One region of the Cupriavidus mimosae genome, then DNA from elsewhere that is predicted to be linked to it. Evidence: predicted binding sites of a transcription regulator. Region 1 holds the regulator's gene; each other region holds the start of a gene.
What was found. Region 1 encodes HrcA, which represses chaperone genes, less so after heat shock. Its sites were predicted from a motif close to TTAGCACTCNNNNNNNNNGAGTGCTAA; they were not measured.
Positions count from the first base shown of each region.

Region 2: rpoH (RNA polymerase sigma factor RpoH) is a predicted target of HrcA. The motif match lies at 1,265-1,291, and genes of this name have one in related genera.
Region 3: groES (co-chaperone GroES) is a predicted target of HrcA. The motif match lies at 1,945-1,971, and genes of this name have one in related genera.

Region 1 covers NZ_JALHRY010000006.1:233,946-239,051, reverse strand. The annotation lists gene recN (DNA repair protein RecN) at 1-1,648, opposite strand, end outside; gene MKD50_RS13745 (NAD kinase) at 1,716-2,633, opposite strand; gene hrcA (heat-inducible transcriptional repressor HrcA) at 2,748-3,782, shown strand; gene hemH (ferrochelatase) at 3,889-5,004, shown strand; gene MKD50_RS13730 (RNA-binding S4 domain-containing protein) at 5,001-5,106, shown strand, end outside.
Region 2 covers NZ_JALHRY010000005.1:95,162-100,267, forward strand. The annotation lists gene MKD50_RS11085 (SCO family protein) at 1-151, shown strand, start outside; gene rpoH (RNA polymerase sigma factor RpoH) at 255-1,184, opposite strand; gene MKD50_RS11095 (pirin family protein) at 1,528-2,403, shown strand; gene ybiB (DNA-binding protein YbiB) at 2,423-3,415, opposite strand; gene MKD50_RS11105 (ABC transporter ATP-binding protein) at 3,500-4,303, opposite strand; gene ntrB (nitrate ABC transporter permease) at 4,323-5,106, opposite strand, start outside.
Region 3 covers NZ_JALHRY010000011.1:36,900-42,005, forward strand. The annotation lists gene MKD50_RS20190 (Bug family tripartite tricarboxylate transporter substrate binding protein) at 1-865, shown strand, start outside; gene ycaC (isochorismate family cysteine hydrolase YcaC) at 1,028-1,654, shown strand; gene groES (co-chaperone GroES) at 2,066-2,356, shown strand; gene groL (chaperonin GroEL) at 2,404-4,047, shown strand; gene MKD50_RS20210 (hypothetical protein) at 4,134-4,343, opposite strand; gene MKD50_RS20215 (TonB-dependent receptor) at 4,370-5,106, opposite strand, start outside.

The DNA.
Region 1 (5,106 bases):
GTTGCAGCGTCGTGGCGGTGACGGTGGCGCCGCCCAGCATGCGCGCGGTCTCGACCACGCGTCCGGCCGGGTCGAGCACGCGGATGCGCGAGCGCGTCACCGAAGCGTCGGCCTCGGCCGTGGTTTCCTTGCTGACCAGCAGATGGGTGCCGGCCTGCGCCGCCACTTGCGGCAGGTGGGTCACGCACAGCACCTGGCGCGCGCAGCCGAGTTCCTGCAGGCGCCGGCCCACCACCTCGGCGACCGCGCCGCCGATGCCGGTGTCGACCTCGTCGAAGATCAGCGTGGGCGTGGGCGAGGCTTCGCTGGTGATCACCGAGATCGCCAGGCTGATGCGCGCCAGTTCGCCGCCGGAGGCTACCCGGGCGAGCGGGCGCGCGCTGACGCCGGCGTGGCCGGCAACCAGGAACTCGACCTGCTCGAGGCCGTAGCTCTGGCCTTCGTCGAGCGCATTGAGCGCCGCGACAAAGCTGCCGCCCGCCATCGACAGGCCCTGCATGGCGTCGGTGACCGCGCCGGACAGCGCCTGCGCGGCTTGCTGGCGAGCATGGCTGAGATGCTGCGCCAGCGTCAGGTAGGCGGCCTTGGCCGCGGCCTCGCGCGCCATCACCTTGTTCAGGTCCTGCGCGGCCTGCAGGTCGTCGAGCTGCTGGCGGCGCGCGACCAGTTCATCGGCGAGCTGCTCGGGCGGCAGGCGGTATTTGCGCGCGGTGGCGTGCAGCGCCTGCATGCGCTCTTCCACAGCCTGCAGCCGCTCGGGATCGAGCTCGAGCCGGTCGACATAGCGCGTCAGCGAATGCGCGGCTTCCTCGGCCTGCACCTGCGCCGGCTCGAGTGCGGCCAGCACGTCGCGCAGCGCGGCGTCGACATCGGCGAGCTGCTGCAGCCGGTGCACGATGCTATTGAGCGCCGACAGCACCGAGCCGTCGGCCTCGGACAGCGCCTCGAGCGCGGCGCGGCTGCCGTCGATCAGGCCGGCGGCGTGCGAGAGCCGGTTGTACTCGGACTGGATCTCGTCCCATTCGCCCGGCTGCGGGTTGAGCTTGTCCAGTTCCCCCACCTGCCATTCGAGCCGTTCGCGCTCGAGCTGCATCTCGCGCGACTGGTGCTCGACCGCTTCGCGCTGGCGCACGCAGGCACGCCAGGCGCGCCAGGCCTCGGCCACCGCGGCGGCCTGCTGCGTCAGGCCGGCGTGGGCGTCGAACAGCAGCCGCTGCGCATCCGGGCGCAGCAGTTGCTGATGCGCGTGCTGGCCATGGATGTCGACCAGCTGGTCGCCCACTTCGCGCAGCTGTGCCAGGGTCGCGGCGGCGCCGTTGATAAAGGCCTTGCTGCGGCCGCCGGCATCGACCGTACGGCGCAGCAGCACGGTCGGCACGCCGCCGTCTTCTTCGCTGTTGAGCTCGCGCTCGGCCAGCCACGCATCGAGCGCGGGATGGGTCGAGAAGGTGGCGCTGACGCTGGCGCGCGGCGCGCCTTCGCGCACCACGCCGGCATCGGCGCGCTCGCCCAGCACCAGCGCCAGGGCATCGATCAGGATCGACTTGCCGGCGCCGGTCTCGCCGGTGAAGACGGTAAAGCCGGAGGCGAAGTCCAGGTCGAGGGTGTCGACGATGACGAAATCACGGATGGACAGGCTGCGCAGCATCGTGGCGGGGAAGGGTGGTCGGTCCGATGAAGGGTCGGGCTCGGGCTGAGGGGCGGCTGGATGGCGCTCAGAGGCGGTTGTCTTCGGACGGGTATTCGTGCCAGTGCAGCTTCTTGCGCAGCGTGGCGTAGTAGTTGTAGCCCACCGGGTGCAGCAGGTTGATGGTCTTCTGCGAGCGCCGCACCACGATGCGGTCGCCCGGCAGCAGCGAGGTCAGGGACTGCATGTCGAAGTTGACGCTGGCGTCGCGCGCGCTCGCCACTTCGATCGTGACCTCGGCGTCGTGCGGCAACACGATCGGCCGGTTCGACAGCGCGTGCGGGGCGATCGGTACCAGCACCACGCCCGACAGCGTGGGATGCAGGATCGGCCCGCCGGCCGACAGCGCGTAGGCAGTGGAGCCAGTGGCGGTCGACACGATCAGGCCGTCGGAACGCTGGTTGTACATGAAGTGGCCGTCGACCGAAACCGCCAGCTCGACCATGCCGGAGATGCCCGAGCGGTTCACCACCACGTCGTTCAGCGCCAGCGCCGAGAAGATGTCCATGTCGTCGCGCACCACGCGCGAGGCCAGCAGCAGCCGGGTCTCGGACTCGTAGCGGCCGTCGAGCATGTCGGGCAGCACGGTGTGCGCGTCTTCCAGCGCAATATCGGTCATGAAGCCGAGCCGCCCGTGGTTCACGCCGATCAGGGGCACGTCATAGCCGGCGAGCTGGCGCGCAATGCCCAGCAGCGTGCCGTCGCCGCCCAGCACCACGGCCACGTCGGCCTGCGTGCCGATCTCTTCGGCGGACAGGGCGGGGTAGGCGGTCAGCCCGGTGGCCAGCGCGGTCTCGCGCTCGAACACCACATCCTGGCCGTTGCGCAGGATATAGGAGGCGATCTCTTCCAGCGGCCCTTCGATGCCGGCGGTGGAGTACCTGCCCACCAGGGCGACGGTCTTGAATGGAGTGCGCACGGCGCTGGCTTTGGCTGGGGCGGACATGCCGGGATTAGACCATACCGCCGTGACGGTTGTCAGCAGGCGCTGGCGGCCCATCCCGCGGCACATCGGGCCGGTCCGCCAGAAGGTCCAAAACTTGCGTAAAATCGGGGCATCATGGATGAACGTTCCAAAACGCTGCTCAAGACCCTGATCGAGCGCTACATTGCCGAAGGCCAGCCGGTCGGTTCCCGCACCCTGTCCAAGTACTCGGGGCTGGACCTGTCGCCGGCGACGATACGCAATGTGATGTCCGATCTCGAGGAAATGGGTTTTATCGCCAGCCCGCACACCTCGGCCGGCCGCATCCCGACGCCGCGCGGCTACCGGCTGTTCGTCGACTCGATGCTGACCGCCAAGCCGCTCGAGCGCAACGCCGACCTGGCCGAGCTGACCGGGCAGATCCAGGACCAGCTGGGCGGCCAGCAGCTGGGGCCGCAGCGCATGATTACCGCGGCCGCGCGCACGCTCTCGAACCTGTCGCACTTTGCCGGCGTGGTGATGACGCCGCGACGCGCGCAGGCGTTCCGGCAGATCGAGTTCATGCGGCTGTCGGACAAGCGCATCCTGCTGATCATCGTCAGCCCCGAGGGCGACGTGCAGAACCGCATCATCCAGACCGAACTCCCCTACACGCCGGCGCAGCTGATCGAGGCTGCCAATTTCTTCAACTCGCACTATGCCGGCATGAGCTTCGACACCGTGCGCAGCCACCTGCGGCTGGAGCTGCAGGACCTGCGCCGCGACATGTCGCAGCTGATGCAGGCCGCGGTCGAGGCCGGCAGCGCCGCCGAGGACGAGGACGACGACCACGTCTATATCAGCGGCGAGCGCAAGCTGCTCGAAGTCGACGACCTGGCCTCGAGCATGGACAAGCTGCGGCGCCTGTTCGACGTGTTCGAGCACAAGACCAGCCTGCTGCAGCTGCTGGACGTGTCCAGCCATGCGCAGGGCGTGCAGATCTTTATCGGCGGCGAAAGCCGGCTGGTGCCGATCGAAGACATGGCGGTGATCACCGCGCCGTACGAGGTCGACGGGCAGATCGTCGGCACACTAGGGGTGATCGGCCCCACCCGCATGGCCTACGAGCGTGTGATCCCGATCGTCGACATTACCGCGCGGTTGCTGTCGAGCGCGCTGAGCCAGAACTAGTGGTCCGGCGTTCCGGTCTGAACGACGGCGCCAGTCCCGCCGCGCGAGCCCGGCGCCGCTGCGCCGCGCCCGTCCCATCCCGGCATCGCGCCATCCCGGAAGCGACATGACGTTTTCTCCCGAACCGGCCTACCAGCACGGCCAGGCGCCACGCACGGCGATCCTGCTGGTCAACCTGGGCACACCCGATGCTCCCACGCCGAAAGCGGTAGGGCGCTACCTGAGGGAGTTCCTGTCCGATCCGCGCGTAGTGGAAATCCCGCGCGCGGCCTGGCTGCCGCTGCTGTACGGCGTGATCCTGCCGCTGCGCTCGCGTGCGTCGGCGCTCAAATACGAATCGATCTGGCTGCGCGAGGCCCATATGACGGGCTCGCCGCTGCTGGTCTACAGCGAGCGCCAGGCGCACGCGCTGCAGCGGCTGCTGCACCAGAACGGCCACGACGTGACGGTGGCGTGCGCGATGCGCTACGGCAACCCGTCGATCGCCTCGGTGATGGAAGCGCTGCGCCGCCAGGGCTGCGAGCAGGTGCTGGTGCTGCCGATGTATCCGCAATACTCGGGCACCACCACGGCCACCGCCTTCGACGAGGTGTTCCGGGCGCTGGGCCAGTGGCGCAACCAGCCCGAGCTGCGGCTGGTCAAGCATTTCCATGACCATCCCGCGTATATCTCGGCGCTGCAGCAGCAGGTCGCGACCTACTGGAGCCGGCACGGCATGCCGGATTTCGGCCAGGGCGACAAGCTGATCCTGTCGTTCCACGGCGTGCCGCGGCGCACGCTGGAACTGGGCGATCCCTACCACTGCGAGTGCCTGAAGACCGGCCGCCTGCTGGGCGAGGCGCTGGGCCTGCAGCCGGGCCAGTACCAGGTGACGTTCCAGTCGCGCTTCGGCAAGGCCGAGTGGCTGCAGCCCTATACGGCGCCGACGCTGGCGGAGCTGGGCAAGGTCGGCGCCGGGCGCGTCGATGTGTTCTGCCCTGGCTTTCCGGCGGACTGCATCGAAACGCTGGAAGAAATCGCCATGGAAGGCCAGACTGAGTTCAAGGTCGCGGGCGGCAAGGAATTCCATTTCATTCCGTGCATGAACGATGCCGCGCCGTGGGTCGCGGCGATGGCGGAGATCGCGCTGCAGCACCTGCAGGGCTGGCCGCTGGCCACGCCGCATGCGCATGAACTGGAAGCGCGGCGCACGCGTGCGCAAGCGCGGGGAGCGGCGGCATGAACGTGGATTTCGAGGCGGATGCGCGCCAGCGCATCGACAAATGGCTGTGGTGCGCGCGCTTCTTCAAGACCCGCTCGCTCGCGGCCGAAGCCGTGGAGCGCG
Region 2 (5,106 bases), on a different contig from region 1:
CAAGGTGCCGGGCAGCTCACCCAACAACTACACCGTGGATCACTCGGCTGGCAGCTATGTGTTCGATCCGCAGGGCAAGCTGCGGTTGTTCATCCGCCACGGCCAGGGTCCGGAGCCCATCGCGCACGACCTGAAACAGCTGTTGTCCTGACGCAGCCGGGGCGAAAGGGTGCGGCATAACGTCGCACCAACGCTTCGCGGGCAACAAAAAAGGCCGGTCCATGGACCGGCCTTTTGCATGGTTGCGGTGAGGATCAGGCGAATGCCTGCAGCGCGCCCTTCATCTTCTTCATCGCCGCCGCCTCGATCTGCCGGATGCGCTCGGCCGACACGCCGAACTCGTCGGCCAGCTCATGCAGCGTGGCGCCGCCCGAGCCGTCGTCCTCGACGTTGAGCCAGCGTGCCTCGATGATGCGGCGGCTGCGTTCGTCGAGCTTGCCCAGCGCTTCTTCCAGCCCCTCGACCTGCATGCGGTCGTGGCGCTTGGCTTCCATCACGCGGGTCGGCTCGTTGTGGTTGTCGGCCAGGTAAGCGATGGGGGCGAATTCCTCTTCGCCGTCGTCGACCTGCCCTTCGAGCGCCAGGTCGCCGCCCGACAGGCGGGTTTCCATCTCCATCACTTCTTCGGGCTTGACGTTCAGCTCGCGCGCGACGGCCTCGACCTGTTCCGGCGTGAACGTGTGGCCGCCTTGCTTGTGGCTGCGCAGGTTGAAGAACAGCTTGCGCTGGGCCTTGGTGGTGGCCACCTTGACCATGCGCCAGTTCTTCAGCACGTATTCATGGATTTCCGCCTTGATCCAGTGCATCGCGTACGACACCAGGCGCACGCCCTGGTCCGGATCGAAACGCTTCACCGCCTTCATCAGGCCGATATTGCCTTCCTGGATCAGGTCGGCATGGGGCAGGCCATAGCCCAGGTACTGGCGGGCGATCGACACCACCAGCCGCAGGTGCGACATCACCAGGCGGCGCGCCGCATCGACGGAATCGTGGTCGCGCAGCTCACGCGCCAGGCGTTGCTCTTCCTCCGCGGTCAGCAGCGGGATGCGGTGGACAGCCTGGATATAGCTGTCGAGGTTGCCCACGGTCGCCGGAAAGGTCAGCGCAAAGCTGCCCGTGTTCCGGGGCACCGTCGGCAGACGGTTGTTCGTCAGGGTTTGGTCGGCAGACAAGACTGCGTTCACTCAATGGCTCCTTTCGCGTCCGGCGGTTTGGTTGCCGGTGCGCCGCGGCCCTTGGGGGAACGGCGGCACTGCAACACATCTTAGCACTCTGGCCGGGTGAGTGCTAATTGGAGTTCCGATGACCCCGATAGTTCCCGCGTATCGCTCTACCTGATCGGATAGTCGGATAGATCGTAAAGAGACGACAACGATACCGCTGCCATCGCGCACTGGTATTTAGAGCGCAAGGTGGTAACGGGGTTCTCCCCCGCGCTGCAATGCACTGTTCCAGCACCGGCTACACTCGACCGGCGGGCGGCGCACTGGCATGCTTGCGAGCCTCTCTTATCGGATCGGAGGAGTTATGTCTGCTATCGAACACTTGCTCAAGCCGCATGTGCGCGACCTGGGCGATTTCACCGTGCGCCGGCTGCTGCCGGCCGCGGCAACCCAGACTGTCGGGCCGTTTATTTTCTTCGACCATATGGGGCCGGTGCAGCTGCCACCGGGCCAGGGCGCCGATGTGCGCCCGCATCCCCATATCGGGCTGGCCACGGTTACCTACCTGTTCGAGGGCGAGATCATCCATCGCGACAGCCTGGGCAGCGACCAGGCGATCCGGCCCGGCGACGTGAACTGGATGACCGCCGGCCACGGCATCGTTCACTCGGAGCGTTCGCCCGAGCATGTGCGCCCGGAAGGCGCGCGCCTGCACGGCATCCAGACCTGGGTGGCGCTGCCGCAGCAGCATGAGGGCGCCGAGCCATCGTTCTTCCACCATCCCGCCGCGACGCTGCCGCGCATCGAGCGGCCCGGCCTGCGCATGGTGGTGATTGCCGGCGATGCGTTCGGCCAGGCCTCGCCGGTCAAGGTCTTCAGCCGCACGCTGTACGTGGCGATCGAGCTGGACGCGGGCGCCAGCGTGGAGATTCCCGCTGACCACGCCGAGCGCGGCATTTATCCGGTCGACGGGGCGGTCGCGCTCGACGGCGAGCCGCTGCCGGCCGAGCACATGGTGGTGCTGACGCCGGGCCAGCCGGCCACGCTGACGGCCACGGCGCCGTCGCGGGTGATGCTGCTGGGCGGCGACCCGACCGACGGGCACCGCTTTATCTACTGGAACTTCGTTGCCAGCAGCAAGCTGGCGATCGAGGCCGCGGCCCAGCGCTGGGAGGACGACCAGTTCCCGCACGTGCCGGGCGAGACCGAGCGCATTCCGCTGCCCCCGCGCAAGCCCTGACGGTGGTGCCGGGGCCGGCTCAGACCGGGCTGGCCCAGGTCACGCGGGTGCCCTGGCGCAGGCATTCGCGGATGGCCTCGATCTGGATGGTGATGGGCGCCGGCACCGGCACCGCGCCGTCGAGCACGCGCCGGATCCAGGCCACGGTCAGGCCGGCATCGCTGCCCGGCGGCAGCTCCGGCACGTCGCCGATCGAGCCGCCGGCCTGGCCCACCAGCGTCTGCTGGTGGCCTTCATGCAACCAGTCGATGCGGCTGGTGCGCCGGGCATCGGCCACCACCTCGCCCTCGGTCCCGCGTGCCAGCAGCACGTTGGCGGGTTCGTGGGAGAAGTAGTCGGTCAGCGTCTCGCGGTATTCGGGGTGGGTGTAGCTGTACAGCCGCAGGCCTTCGGCGGGCGAATGCTCGCCCACCGGCTGCAGCATCTTGGCCACCGTATGCGACGAATTGCGCAGGCCGATCACGGTGCGCCGCTCCAGCAGCCGCGACAGCCCGGGCGACAGCACGTCGACCGGCAGCACCGCCAGCGGGCCATTGCTGTCGCCATCCCGCAGCTTTGCCGAAGCTTCGTCGGTGCTCGCGCACAGCGGCACGCCCAGCGCCTCGAACAGCGCCATGCTGGTCACGCGGCCCTCGAACACGCGCGAGCCGTGCACCAGCACGGGGATGCCTTCGCGCGCCAGCAGCAGTGCCAGCAGCGGCACCAGGTTGGGCTGCTTGCGCGCGCCGTTGTAGCTGGGAATCACCACCACCTGCCGGTCGGGCGGCGCCGGCAGCGGCTCGCAGTGCGCATGGGCGGCCTCCAGCATGCCGGCCAGCTCGTGCGGCGCCTCGCCCTTGATGCGATAGGCCATCAGGATGGCGCCAAGTTCCAGGTCGGACACGCGGCCCGCCAGCATGGCGTCGAACAGGGCCTGCGCGTCCTCGCGCGGCAGTGCGCGCGCGCCGTTGACGCCGCGGCCGATCTCCTTGATATAGCGGGCGGCGGGAAATGGGGCGGCGGTGGTAGTCATGGCGGCATGGGGTAGTGTGTTCTGGGTTCATGATAGCGGAGGCGCGCGACCTCGCCCATGGCCGCCTGGCGCTACCGTACGTCCCTACGCCGCTTCCTGCAGCGCCGGATTGCGCTGCTTGCGGTAGAGGAAGTCCAGCACCGCGGTGCGGCAGCCGTGGTAAGCCGGATCGTCCGCCAGCGCCACGCGGTCGCGCGGGCGCGGCAGGTCCACCGCGAGGATTTCGCCGATGGTGGCGGCCGGGCCGTTGGTCATCATCACGATGCGGTCGGCCAGCAGCACGGCCTCGTCGACGTCGTGCGTCACCATCACCACCGTGCTGCGCGTGCGCGCCACGATCTTGATCAGCTCGTCCTGCAGGTGCGCCCGCGTGAGCGCATCGAGCGCGCCGAAGGGCTCGTCCATCAGCAGCACCTTGGGCGCCATCGCCAGCGCGCGGGCAATGCCGACGCGCTGCTTCATGCCGCCGGAAATCTCGTGCGGATACTTGCCCTCGGCGTGGCTCAGGCCCACCAGCGCCAGCGTGTCGTGCGTGCGCGCCCTGAGCTGCGCCTTGTTCTCGCTGGCCGCGAACACACGCTCGACGCCCAGGTAGACGTTCTCGAAGCAAGTCAGCCACGGCAGCAGCGAATGGTTCTGGAACACCACCGCGCGCTCCGGGCCGGGCCCGGCGATTTCGCGCCCGGCGCAGATCAGCGCGCCAGTGGTGGGTGTGGCCAGCCCCGCCAGCAGGTTCAGCAGTGTGGACTTGCCGCAGCCGGAGTGGCCGATCAGCGTGATGAACTCGCCCTCGGCGATGTGCAGGTCGATGTCGCGCAGCGCGACGAACGGGCCCTTGCGGGTCTTGAAGGTCTGGCCGACGTTTTCGATGCTGACGAACTTGTCCATGGCGTTTCTCCCGGTCGGATCAATGGGTGCCGTAGCTGAAGCGCCGGGCCAGCGCCAGCAGCGCATGTTCCAGCAGCAGGCCGATCAGGCCGATGACGAAGATGGCGATCACGATGTGCTCGACCTTCAGGTTGTTCCATTCGTCCCACAGCCAGAAGCCGATGCCGGTGCCGCCGGTGAGCATCTCGGCCGCGACGATCACCAGCCAGGCCGTGCCGATCGACAGCCGCACGCCGGTCAGCATGTAGGGCAGCACCGCGGGCAATAGCACGCGCGTGAACACCTTCCACTCGGACAGGTCGAGCACCCGCGCCACGTTCAGGTAGTCCTGCGGCACGCGCGTGACCCCCACCGCGGTGTTGATCACCATCGGCCAGATCGAGCAGATAAAGATTGCCCAGATCGCGGCGGGATTGGCGGCCTTGAACAGCAGCAGCCCGATCGGCAGCCACGCCAGCGGCGAAACCGGGCGCAGCAGGCTGATCACCGGCGCGGTCATCGCGTTCAGAAAAGCGAAGCGCCCAATCACGAAGCCGGCCGGGATGCCGACCAGCGCGGCCAGGCCGAAGCCCGCTGCCACGCGCGCCAGCGACGCCAGCACGTTCCAGCCGATGCCCTGGTCATTGGGACCGTTGCGGTAGAACGGGTCGGCAAACAGCGGCACCGCGGCGTGCCACGTCGCGCCAGGGGCGGGGATGGCCGGGATCATGGTGGCGATGCCGTGCCAGGCCAGCACGAACAGGGCGAAGCCCAGCAGCGGCGGCACCGCCTTGAGTACCAGCGCGGCGGCGGCGTCGCGGCGT
Region 3 (5,106 bases), on a different contig from region 1:
CGCACCCGGCGGTACGACCGACATCATCGCCAGGCAACTGGCCCAGCGCATGTCCGAGAAGCTGCGCCAGCCGGTGGTGGTAGAGAACAAGAGCGGTGCCAACACCGTGATCGGCGCCGACGCGGTCGCCAAGGCGCAGCCCGACGGCTACACGCTGCTGCTGACCAACGACGCCACCTTCGTGCTCAATCCGGTGGTGCTGCCATCGGTGTCCTACAACGTCGCGCGCGATTTCGCGCCGGTGGCGGCGATCGGCTATGTGCCGCTGGTGATGGCGGTATCGGGCAGCCTGCCGGTGGACAGCGTGAAGGAGCTGGCGGCCTATGCCAAGGCCCGCCCGCAGGCGCTCAGCTACGGCTCGTTCGGTGCCGGCAGCCAGCCGCACCTGATGGGCGCGCTGTTCAACAAGCTGGCCGGCACGGACCTCGTGCACGTGCCGTACAAGGGCTCGGCGCCCGCGGTGGCCGATGTCGTCGGTGGACAGATCCTGATGACCTTCCCGGCGCTGCCGACGATCCAGAGCTTCGTCGCGGCGAAGAAGCTCAAGGTGCTGGCGGTCAGCGGCGACAAGCGCACGCGCGCATTGCCGCAGGTCCCCACCTTCGAAGAGGCCGGCTACAAGGAAATGAATATCTCCGCGGTCTACGGCGTGCTGGCGCCGGCCAAGGTGCCGCGCGCGGTGGTCGACAAGCTCAATGCCGCCATCCGCGAGATCCTCGACGAACAGGATTTCGTGGAGAAGCACTTTGCGGCGCAGGGGATGGTGCCGATGAAGCTGACCCCGGAACAGTTTGCGCGCTATATCGAAACGCAGACGCAGCAGACGCGCAAGGTGGTGGCGTTGTCGGGGATCAGGGTCGAGTAGGCGAGGCTGCGCCGCATGGCCCGCGACAGTCCATGCCGGTTCGCTCTTTTCCGCTAGCGCGAGAAGGATGGGGCAACGGCGGCATGGATGGCAACGCCGCTTGCGCAAGATTTTCACCACGCGTGTCCAACGGAACCGGACGCGCATTCATAGGAGCGGAAGATGAGCAAGACCTACAAGCGTTTGGACAAGAGCCAGGCAGCGGTACTGATGGTGGATCATCAGGCCGGCCTGCTGTCGCTGGTGCGCGATATCGAGCCGGACAAGTTCAAGAACAACGTTCTCGCCATGGCGGATCTGGCCAAATATTTCAAGCTGCCGACGATCCTGACCACCAGTTTCGAGGACGGGCCCAACGGGCCGCTGGTACCTGAGCTCAAGGCGATGTTCCCCGATGCGCCGTTTATTCCGCGCCCGGGGCAGATCAACGCGTGGGACAACGAAGACTTCGTCAAGGCGGTGAAGGCGACCGGCAAGAAGCAGTTGCTGATCGCCGGGGTGGTGACTGAAGTCTGCGTGGCATTTCCGGCATTGTCCGCGATCGAAGAAGGCTACGATGTGTTCGTGGTGACCGATGCATCCGGGACGTTCAATGAGGTGACGCGCGAATCGGCGTGGCACCGCATGGCCGAGGCCGGCGCCCAACTGATGACGTGGTTCGGCGTTGCCTGCGAGCTTCATCGTGACTGGCGCAACGACATCGAAGGACTGGGGACTTTGTTCTCCAATCATATTCCCGACTATCGGAACCTGATTACGGCGTACACCACCGTGAAGGGCGGCAAATAACATCACGCCGGCCATCGGTAAAAGAGCGCGAAAGGCGGTGCCGGGCAGGCCAGCAAGCTGGCGCGCGAAGCCCCGGCGCCGCGCTGGCCGATGGCCAGGCAGTAAGGCATTATTCTGCTGGCGATGCGGCGCGAGTCCGATTCGTGCCGCAGCGTCGACATATCGCGATGATCGACAGCATCGCCTGGGGCGCCATCCTGCGCCCCGAATCTCCACGTGCGCTGCGCCCGTCCCCCGGGAAAACCCGTATTCGGCCCCTGTCTTGAAATGCCCCTACCCCGTCCCTATAATTAGCACTCGTCAGGGGTGAGTGCTAACAGCCCTCTGCGAGACCTGAACATTTCTGACGGCCGTCGCCTCGGTAGCCGGCCGATTTGTGATCAAAAACACACTTTGTATCTAGGAGTCCGTATGAATCTGCGTCCTCTGCACGACCGCGTGATCGTGAAGCGTCTGGACAACGAAACCAAGACCGCGTCCGGTATCGTGATTCCCGACAACGCTGCCGAGAAGCCCGATCAAGGCGAAGTGCTGGCAATCGGTCCCGGCAAGAAGGATGACAAGGGCAACAACATCGCCCTGGACGTCAAGGTCGGCGATCGCGTGCTGTTCGGCAAGTATGCCGGCCAGGGCGTGAAGGTGGATGGCCAGGAACTGCTGGTCATGCGCGAAGAAGACATCATGGCCGTGGTCAACAAGTAATCCGTTACTTGTAGCCCCACCCGTACAGATTTCAGGAGATTCAGAACATGGCAGCAAAAGACGTAGTGTTCGGCGACGCCGCCCGTGCCAAGATGGTCGAAGGCGTGAACATCCTCGCCAACGCAGTCAAGGTGACCCTGGGCCCGAAGGGCCGCAACGTGGTGCTCGAGCGCAGCTTCGGCGGCCCGACCGTGACCAAGGACGGCGTGTCCGTGGCCAAGGAAATCGAGCTGAAGGACAAGCTGCAGAACATGGGCGCCCAGATGGTCAAGGAAGTCGCTTCCAAGACCAGCGACAACGCCGGTGACGGTACCACCACCGCAACCGTGCTGGCCCAGTCGATCGTGCGCGAAGGCATGAAGTTCGTCGCCGCCGGCATGAACCCGATGGACCTGAAGCGCGGCATCGACAAGGCTGTCGGCGCTGCCGTCGAAGAGCTGAAGAAGATCAGCAAGCCCACCACCACCAGCAAGGAAATCGCCCAGGTTGGCGCGATCTCGGCCAATAGCGACGCCTCGATCGGCGAGCGCATCGCCGAAGCCATGGACAAGGTCGGCAAGGAAGGCGTGATCACCGTCGAAGACGGCAAGTCGCTGGCCGACGAGCTGGAAGTCGTGGAAGGCATGCAGTTCGACCGCGGCTACCTGTCGCCGTACTTCATCAACAACCCGGAAAAGCAGGTGGTCCAGCTGGACAGCCCGTTCGTGCTGCTGTTCGACAAGAAGATCAGCAACATCCGCGACCTGCTGCCGGTGCTGGAGCAAGTGGCCAAGGCCGGCCGTCCGCTGCTGATCATCGCTGAAGACGTCGAGGGCGAAGCCCTGGCGACCCTGGTGGTCAACAACATCCGTGGCATCCTGAAGACCGCCGCCGTCAAGGCCCCGGGCTTCGGCGACCGCCGCAAGGCCATGCTGGAAGACATCGCCATCCTGACCGGCGGCACCGTCATCGCCGAGGAAATCGGCCTGACGCTGGAAAAGGCCACCCTGAACGACCTGGGCCAGGCCAAGCGCATCGAGATCGGCAAGGAAAACACCATCATCATCGATGGCGCCGGCGACGCCGCTGCGATCGAAGGCCGCGTGAAGCAGATCCGCGCCCAGATCGAAGAAGCGACTTCGGACTACGACCGTGAAAAGCTGCAAGAGCGCGTGGCCAAGCTGGCCGGCGGTGTTGCCGTGATCAAGGTTGGCGCTGCCACCGAAGTCGAAATGAAGGAAAAGAAGGCCCGCGTGGAAGACGCCCTGCACGCCACCCGCGCTGCGGTGGAAGAAGGCATCGTCCCCGGCGGTGGTGTGGCCCTCCTGCGCGCCCGCGCTGCGATCTCGGCCCTGACCGGTGAAAACCCGGACCAGAACGCCGGTATCAAGATCGTGCTGCGCGCGATGGAAGAGCCGCTGCGCCAGATCGTGCTGAACGCTGGTGAAGAAGCTTCGGTCGTCGTTGCCAAGGTCATCGAAGGCAAGGGCAACTACGGCTACAACGCCGCTTCGGGCGAGTACGGCGACCTGGTCGAAATGGGCGTGCTGGACCCGACCAAGGTTACCCGCACCGCACTGCAGAACGCCGCTTCGGTGGCTTCGCTGATGCTGACCACCGACTGCGCCGTGGCCGAAACGCCGAAGGAAGAGTCGGCTCCGGCAATGCCGGGCGGCATGGGCGGCATGGGCGGCATGGAAGGCATGATGTAAGCCATCCCCAGCCTACTGCCCGTGTGGGCAGGCTGCGATGAAAAAAACCCCCGCGGGCGCGAGTCCGCGGGGGTTTTTGTTTGGGTCTAGCCGCGCTCTGCCGGATGTACCGACACAACCCGCGCCGGCACATGCACGCGCGCGGCCAGCATCGGTACCACCGCCACGGCGTAGGCCGCGGCAACGAGGAAGTAGGTGGATTGCAGGCCGAGCGCCTGCGTACCCCAGCCCCCAAGCGCGATACCAGCCACATGCGACAGCTGGATGACGCGGATCCGAGAGTCCTGGTCGTGCATGCCGTATCTCCCGCAGTCGCCGCCGTTCAGAAATCCACCGTGGCCGACAGCAGCACCGTGCGCGGCGCCGCCAGTGAAAAGCCACCCCATGAGGTCACGCCTGCCCAGTAGTCGCGGTCGAACACGTTGAGCACGTTGGCGCGGAACGTGGTGGCCTTGCCGCCGATCCTGGTGGTGTAGCGCGCGCCGACGTCAAAGCGCGTCCAGGCCGGCAGGCTGGCGGTGTTGGCCTGGTTCACGTACTGCCGGCCGGTGTAGAGCATGGCGCCGGTCAGCGTCAGGCCCGGTACCCACGGCAGGTCCCACTCGGCACCGAGGTTGGCCTGCAGGTCCGGCACGCCGATCGCGGTCTTGCCGACACTGGCGGCGGTCGGGGATCTGGTGATCTCGCTGTCGATCAGCGTGACGCCTCCAAGCAGGCGCACGCGCGGCACCACTTCACCGAACACGTTGAACTCGAGCCCGCGGTTGCGCTGCTCGCCATTGACGGAGAACACGTTGTTATCGAGCTGCCCGGTGGGCTTGGCGATCTGGAAGGCCGCCAGCGTTGTGGTGAAGCGGCCGAAATCGAACTTAGTGCCGATCTCGTACTGGTTCGCCTTGTATGGCGCAAAGGCTTCGCCGGCGTTGCTGGCCGTGGGCGGCGCCACGTCGCCGCGGCTCAGGCCCTGAATGTAGTTGGCGTAGACCGACCAGTGCTGCGTTGGCTGCACCACCAGGCCCACCATCGGCGTGGTGGCGCTTTCGTCGTAGTAGGTCGAGA